Regions from separate parts of the Ensifer sp. LBL genome, predicted to be linked through region 2. Evidence: predicted binding sites of a transcription regulator. Region 2 holds the regulator's gene; each other region holds the start of a gene.
What was found. The regulator PhoB, encoded in region 2, activates phosphate uptake and scavenging genes when phosphate is short. The targets are predictions, from matches to a motif close to TGTCATNNANCTGTCAT.
Positions count from the first base shown of each region.

Region 1: a site for PhoB is predicted at 823-839, ahead of OKW20_RS23645 (NAD-glutamate dehydrogenase). Genes of this name have one in related genera too.
Region 3: a site for PhoB is predicted at 1,320-1,336, ahead of OKW20_RS27575 (DUF1045 domain-containing protein). Genes of this name have one in related genera too.

Region 1 is NZ_JBNDJY010000006.1:108,438-110,636, reverse strand. Features, by position in the region: gene pdxY (pyridoxal kinase PdxY) at 1-779, opposite strand, end outside; gene OKW20_RS23645 (NAD-glutamate dehydrogenase) at 1,065-2,199, shown strand, end outside.
Region 2 is NZ_JBNDJY010000001.1:1,001,316-1,003,514, reverse strand. Features, by position in the region: gene phoU (phosphate signaling complex protein PhoU) at 1-346, shown strand, start outside; gene phoB (phosphate regulon transcriptional regulator PhoB) at 549-1,232, shown strand; gene OKW20_RS04895 (GcrA family cell cycle regulator) at 1,301-1,822, opposite strand.
Region 3 is NZ_JBNDJY010000008.1:97,770-99,968, forward strand. Features, by position in the region: gene phnE (phosphonate ABC transporter, permease protein PhnE) at 1-1,293, shown strand, start outside; gene OKW20_RS27575 (DUF1045 domain-containing protein) at 1,421-2,128, shown strand; gene OKW20_RS27580 (alpha-D-ribose 1-methylphosphonate 5-triphosphate diphosphatase) at 2,130-2,199, shown strand, end outside.

The DNA.
Region 1 (2,199 bases), on a different contig from region 2:
GCGCCGCGCTTGACGCTCCGCGCGATGATCTCAAATACGCTCGCCGTCGCCATCTGCAAGGCGCGTTCCTCTGAAAGTCCTTCAAGGATTCGGGCGAGAAACACCGCCGCCAACAGGTCGCCCGTGCCGTTCGGCGGGTTTTCGACCAGACGATGTTCGGCAAGCAGCGCGTGGTTGCCCGAAAGAAAGAGATTGCCGGTCCCGCCGCTCATCATCGGCACGGCGGACGTCACCAGCACGCGGGCCGGACCAAGGCCGAGCGCCGCGTCGAGGATCGCCGTGTTCGTCTCCAGCGTCGCGCCAGCGAGCCAAGCAAGCTCGTAGCGGTTCGGGGTCGCAAGATTTGCAAGCGGCAGCAGGCGGTCGCGAATGGCAACCGCCGTGGTTTCCGGCACATAGAGACCACCGGCATCGCCGACCACGGGGTCGCAGGCATAGATCAGCTTGGGATTGCGCTCCTTCAGCGCCGTCACCAGCCGCGCCACAGCTTCCGCCTGTCCCGCCGAGCCGAGGTAGCCCGAAAGCACGGCGCGCACCTCTCCGGCCCAGGGTGCTGCAATGAGGTCATCGATCACCGCCCCGAAATCCTGATCGGAAATGGCGATCCGCGTCGAGCGGCCATGGCCCGGATGCCAGGGGAGGATGACGGTCGGCAGGGCCCAGACCGGATGCCCCAGGGTCTCCAGCGCGAAGACCACGGCCCTGTTGCCCACCTTGCCGCGCACGACATGGCTCGAGATGACGATGACGGCGCCGGGCAGGGAAGGCATTTCGGGCATCGACCAGTCCAATCCTACGATCTCGAAACTCTGTTCACCCGACTGTCACCGCCCTGTCAACAGCCGATGGCAGATAGGCTCCGGAGAAGCCTCTGGCGTTTTCGTGCTTTTTCTTCGATTTTCGAGCAATTTTCGCGAAATTACCTTCGATTTAAATGGATTTAAGCTGTTTTCACGTGAAATTCTCCGATTTTGGGCTCGATTTTGCCGAAATCAGCGTAAAAAGCGGTCGCCATTAGCCATGGTTCTGATAGGGTTTGGCCTATCATGAATGGGAGAGACTTCATGGGCGTGAAATACAATCCGAAGCGGGACAGACACATCGACGCAGCGAAGGCGGCCGCCATCAAACTGGGCGTCGAGGCGCTGGCGCCGGAGATCCTCTTCGGTGGGGCCAGCAACGATGACCTCGATCTCTATTCGGCGGACATGCTGGCGCTGACCGCAGCCCATGCGGCTCGTGAACTCGCCCGCTGGGACGGCGGCAAGCCGCAGGTTTCGGTCGAAGCCGTCGCCGGCATCGCGCCGGGTGGTACCGAGGTATCGGTCATCGCCGTAACCGAACGCAACATGCCGTTCCTCTATGACTCGGTCATGGGGGAAATCACCAGCACCCACCGTGACATTCACCTCGCGATCCATCCCATCCTGGTCAAGGAACCGGGCAAGCCGGCAAAGCTCTTCGATCCGGAAGAGGAAAGCGATCCGTCGCACCGCGTCAGCCATATCCAGATCCACCTGACCAAGCTTGCGCCCGTCGAGGCGGAGCAGCTCAGCAACCGCATCCGCGACGTGCTGGAGCAGGTCCACCAGACCGTGCACGACTGGCCGGCGATGACGACCTTGCTCGATCAGGCCATGTCGGAACTCGAAACCTACAACGCGACGCGCAAGAAGAGCGACCGCGACGAGGCGCTCGCCTTCCTTCGCTGGCTGCGAGACAACAACTTCACCTTCCTCGGCATGCGCGAATACACCTATTCGGGCAAGGGCGAGAAGGCAGCCGTCGAACGCGGCAAGGGCAGGGGCCTCGGCATCCTCTCCAACCCGGATGTGCGCGTTCTGCGCCAGGGCAAGGACGCGGTGCTGACCACACCTGAAATTCTCGCCTTCCTCGATGGCCCCGATTTTCTGATCGTCACCAAGGCCAACGTCAAGTCGGTCGTGCATCGCCGCGCCTACATGGACTATATCGGCGTCAAGCGCTTCGACGCCGACGGCAACGTCGCTGGCGAGTTGCGCATCGTCGGCCTGTTCACCTCCTCGGCCTACACCCGCCAGGCAGCTGAAATTCCGCTTCTGCGCCACAAGATCGAAAAGATCGTCGATCACTTCGGCTACGATCCGCAAAGCCATTCCGGCAAGATGCTGGCCAACACGCTGGAATCCTATCCGCGCGACGACCTGTTCCAGATCGATG
Region 2 (2,199 bases):
CGGCCTGGAGCACCTGGCAGAGCTGGCTCTGGTCCAGCTCAAGGAAGTGCTCGACGTCTACGCTTCGCGCTCGCCGGAGAAGGCCAACAGCATCCGCGAGCGCGACGAGGAGATCGATGCGATCTACACCTCGCTGTTCCGCGAGCTTCTGACCTACATGATGGAAGATCCGCGCAACATCACGCCCTGCACGCATCTTCTGTTCTGCGCCAAGAACATCGAGCGCATCGGCGACCACGCGACCAATATCGCTGAGACGATCTATTACATGGCGACGGGTGCTCAGCCGGAAGGCGAGCGTCCGAAGGATGACACCACTTCGACACTGGGCTCGGTCAACGACTGAGCGCCGAGCGCGCCGTAAGCATGCATGCCCTTTGAAATCTGATCCGGTCGCGGCTTCGGTCGCGGCCCCGAATTCCTGTATCTGAAGCACGCGGTTTTCGCCCCGCCTTTGAAATCGGCGGACGTGCTCCAGATTTAGAGTGTCTGAGCGCCGGCCGGGCCGATGAGCCCAAGGGTCGCCCGCGGTAAGGAGACGTTACCTGATGTTGCCAAAAATCGCCGTAGTCGAAGACGAAGAGGCGCTGAGCGTTCTGCTGCGTTACAATCTGGAAGCCGAGGGCTTCGACGTCGACACGATCCTGAGGGGCGACGAGGCGGAGATCCGGCTTCAGGAGCGGCTGCCCGACCTGCTCATCCTCGACTGGATGCTGCCCGGTGTTTCCGGCATCGAGCTTTGCCGCCGGCTGCGCCAGCGCCCCGAGACGGAGCGCCTGCCGATCATCATGCTGACGGCGCGCGGCGAGGAAAGCGAGCGCGTCCGGGGTTTGGCGACCGGCGCCGACGACTATGTGGTCAAGCCATTCTCCACGCCGGAGCTGATGGCGCGCGTCAAGGCGATGCTGCGCCGGGCAAAGCCCGAGGTCCTGTCGACGCTGCTTCGCTGCGGCGACATCGAACTCGACCGCGAGACCCATCGCGTTCACCGCCGCAGCCGCGAAGTGCGCCTCGGCCCGACCGAGTTTCGTCTTCTGGAGTTCTTGATGTCCTCGCCGGGCCGCGTCTTCTCGCGCTCGCAGCTTCTGGATGGCGTCTGGGGCCATGACATCTATGTCGACGAACGCACCGTCGACGTGCATGTCGGTCGCCTGCGCAAGGCTCTGAATTTCTCGAACATGCCGGACGTTATCCGCACCGTTCGCGGCGCCGGCTATTCGCTCGAAAGCTGACAGATCCGGGAGTCGCCAACAAAAAAAGGGGCCGATCGGCCCCTTTTTTATTGATGCTGTCCGGCTTCTTAGCGGGCCCTGCGGCGCTCACCCGACGGCTGGTAGGCCAACCGCGCATGGAAGGTGCAGTAAGGCGAGGATTCCGGGGAATCGTTGCCGCAGAAGTGAAACTCTTCCTTCAGCGGGTCGCCGATCGGCCACTTGCAGGTGCGCTCGGTGAGCTGGGTCAGCTCGAGGCGGCGCGACATCGGCACGACAACGTCGGTCCGGGTGCTGAAATCCTGCTCGGCAACGAGATCGACTTCGATTTCTTCCTTGAGAACGACAGCGCCGGCCGCGCGTGCAACCGGGCGGGCCGAAACGCGCGAAGCGTAGTTCGGCGCACGCGGTGCCGAAGTCGGGCGCTTCGGACGGGCCGCCGTCGTGGTGCTACCGCCGGCCTTGGCGCGACCTGGCAGGCTCAGGCGGTGAACCTTGCCGATGACAGCGTTACGGCTGACGCCGCCGAGCTGTGCCGCGATCTGGCTCGCGCTCAGGCCCTCGGACCAAAGCTTCTTCAGTTTCTCCACCCGCTCGTCAGTCCAGTTCATTTCTGCACTCTCCGTTCTCAGCGTTGGGGATGGCAGAATCCCTCACCGCACCCCGGCTGAACCCCGGGGTTGCAAACGCGATAACTCTTTTGGTGACTAGGTCCGCCGCATGCGTCTAGTAATTGAATGTTAACGTACTGACCGCTGGACTCTGTGGCAAGAGTCCCGGGAATCAGGCCGAATCGATTTCGTAGTTTTCCCCAACTTGCTCGGCCGGCGTTGCATTTTTGCAAGCCCTCCCGGACGATTTTTCTGCTGCCAGGAATCGACCCTTCATGTTGCGCTGCAAGGCTTGGTTTTGTTGACATTGCAGCGCGAAATGGGAATAGTGCCTGCGCCGCCGAAAGGCGGCATTTTTGATTTTTATCGGCCCGCGT
Region 3 (2,199 bases), on a different contig from region 2:
GAGGTGCGCCCGGAAATCCACGTCGCCCCCGACCGGACGATGCGCCTCAACTATCAGCGCAATTCGCCGCTCGGGCCCAATCCCAATCCGGATTGGGTGGAACTCGACAGGCAGACGGTGACGCGCCAGGTCGAAATACCGGCCGCCACCGCGCAGGTGGCAAAGCCGAAGTCTAGCTCGTCCTTCAGCTTCATGGCCCCCGGTTCCGCGCTCGGCGGCCCCACCGCCACGGAAACGCAGAGCCGTGTCGAAACACGGACGGAAGAAGTCCTGACGCGCGTCGTCGTCACCTACAACCGCTCGACCAGGATCGAGATCGCCGATGGCCTGGTGAAGGCGACCCATGGCGGCGACACGCTTGTCATGGCCGTCGACGGCGCCGACACGGTGCGGCCGCAGGGCGTATTGCCCGCCTGGGCAACACAGAAGCGGCCCGGCGAAAAGATCGTGCTTGCCTTCGGTGCCACCGGCTGGGCGGAAGTCGAAGGCGACGAGGTTTCCGTCCGAAACCGCTTCTTCGGCTGGGCGAACTTCCTGTTCGACACCAACTCGCCCTTCTTCGGAAAAAGCTATGGGGAAGTCGCCTCGCTCATCACATCAGGCGAGCGCATCGATCCGGCCCGTTCCAACCTGTCGCTTGCCTGGAACAACATCCTCTATAATGCCGAGTGGCAGCATCTCGACGTCTGGACGAAGCTGCTACAGACCGTCGTCATGGCCTTCGTCGGCACGCTCTTTGCGTCGCTGATCGCCTTCCCGCTCTGCTTCCTGGCCGCCCGCAACATCACCCCGAGCTTCCTGACCAACCAGGTGGTCAAGCGCTTTTTCGACTTCCTGCGGTCGGTGGACATGTTCATCTGGGCACTGTTTTTCACCCGCGCCTTCGGCCCCGGACCGCTTGCCGGTATCTCGGCGATCTTCTTCACCGACACCGGCACACTCGGAAAGCTCTACTCCGAAGCGCTGGAAAACATCGACGACAAGCAGCGCGAAGGCGTGAAGTCGGTCGGGGCGACGCCGCTTACGGTGCAACGCTTCGGCGTGCTTCCGCAGGTGTTGCCGGTCTTTGCCAGCCAGGCGCTTTATTTCTGGGAATCGAACACCCGTTCGGCAACGATCATCGGCGCCGTCGGCGCCGGCGGCATCGGCCTGAAACTCTGGGAAGCGATGCGTACCAATTCCGATTGGGAAAATGTCGCCTATATGGTGCTTCTGATCTTGCTGGTTGTCTTTATTTTCGACAGCATCTCGAACGCGTGCCGTTCGCGCCTGATGGGCAGCAAGGCACATTGACGACAGCCAAGCATTTGCGTGTCCGCCATCATGATGTTGTCATGGAAATCGGCTAGCTGCGCATCGCATCCCGCAAACAATCGACCCGCCGCCCTGGCGGGCCGGTCGCTACAAGAAAGTGAAAACCGTGCGTTATGCCATCTATTTCGCGCCGCCAGCGGACAGCCGGCTGTCGCAGGTCGCGTCCCGTTGGCTGGGGCGCGATGCCTTTACCGGCGAAGACCTCACGCTTCCGACGATCGCCGGGATTGACGAAGAGACGCAACGCGCACTGACGGCCGACCCGCGGCGCTACGGTTTTCACGGCACACTGAAGGCGCCTTTCGAACTTGCCGAAGGCCGGGACGAAGACGAGCTTCTCAGTATTTTCGAGTGCTTTGCCGCCGACCTCGACCCGTTCGAGATCCCCGAGATCGTGCTGCATCAGTTGGGTCCGTTCTTCGCTCTCGTGCCGTCCGCGCCTTGCGCCGACCTGCAGGATTTGGCCGAAGACGCCGTTCACCGCTTCGACCCGTTCCGTGCGCCGCTGTCGGACGCCGACTTTGCCCGCCGCAAGCCAAACAGCCTGCCTGAGCGCCAGAGGCGCTACCTCAGAGAATGGGGCTATCCCTATGTTTTCGAAGAGTTCCAGTTCCACCTGACCTTGACCGGCCCGGTACCCACGGAAACCGGCGGCGTGATGCGTACCGCGCTCGAAACCACCTTTGCCGAGCATATCGGCAAACCACTTCACGTCACGTCAGTCGCGCTCTTCGTCGAACCGGAGCGCGGCGCACCCTTTACTGTCCGCTCCTTGCTGCCGCTCGGCAGCGACACCCAACGAAAGATCGCATGAGATGAGCAAAGAACAGGTTTTGACCAACGCCCGCATCGTCCTCGAGGATAGTATCCTCGATGGTTCGGTGC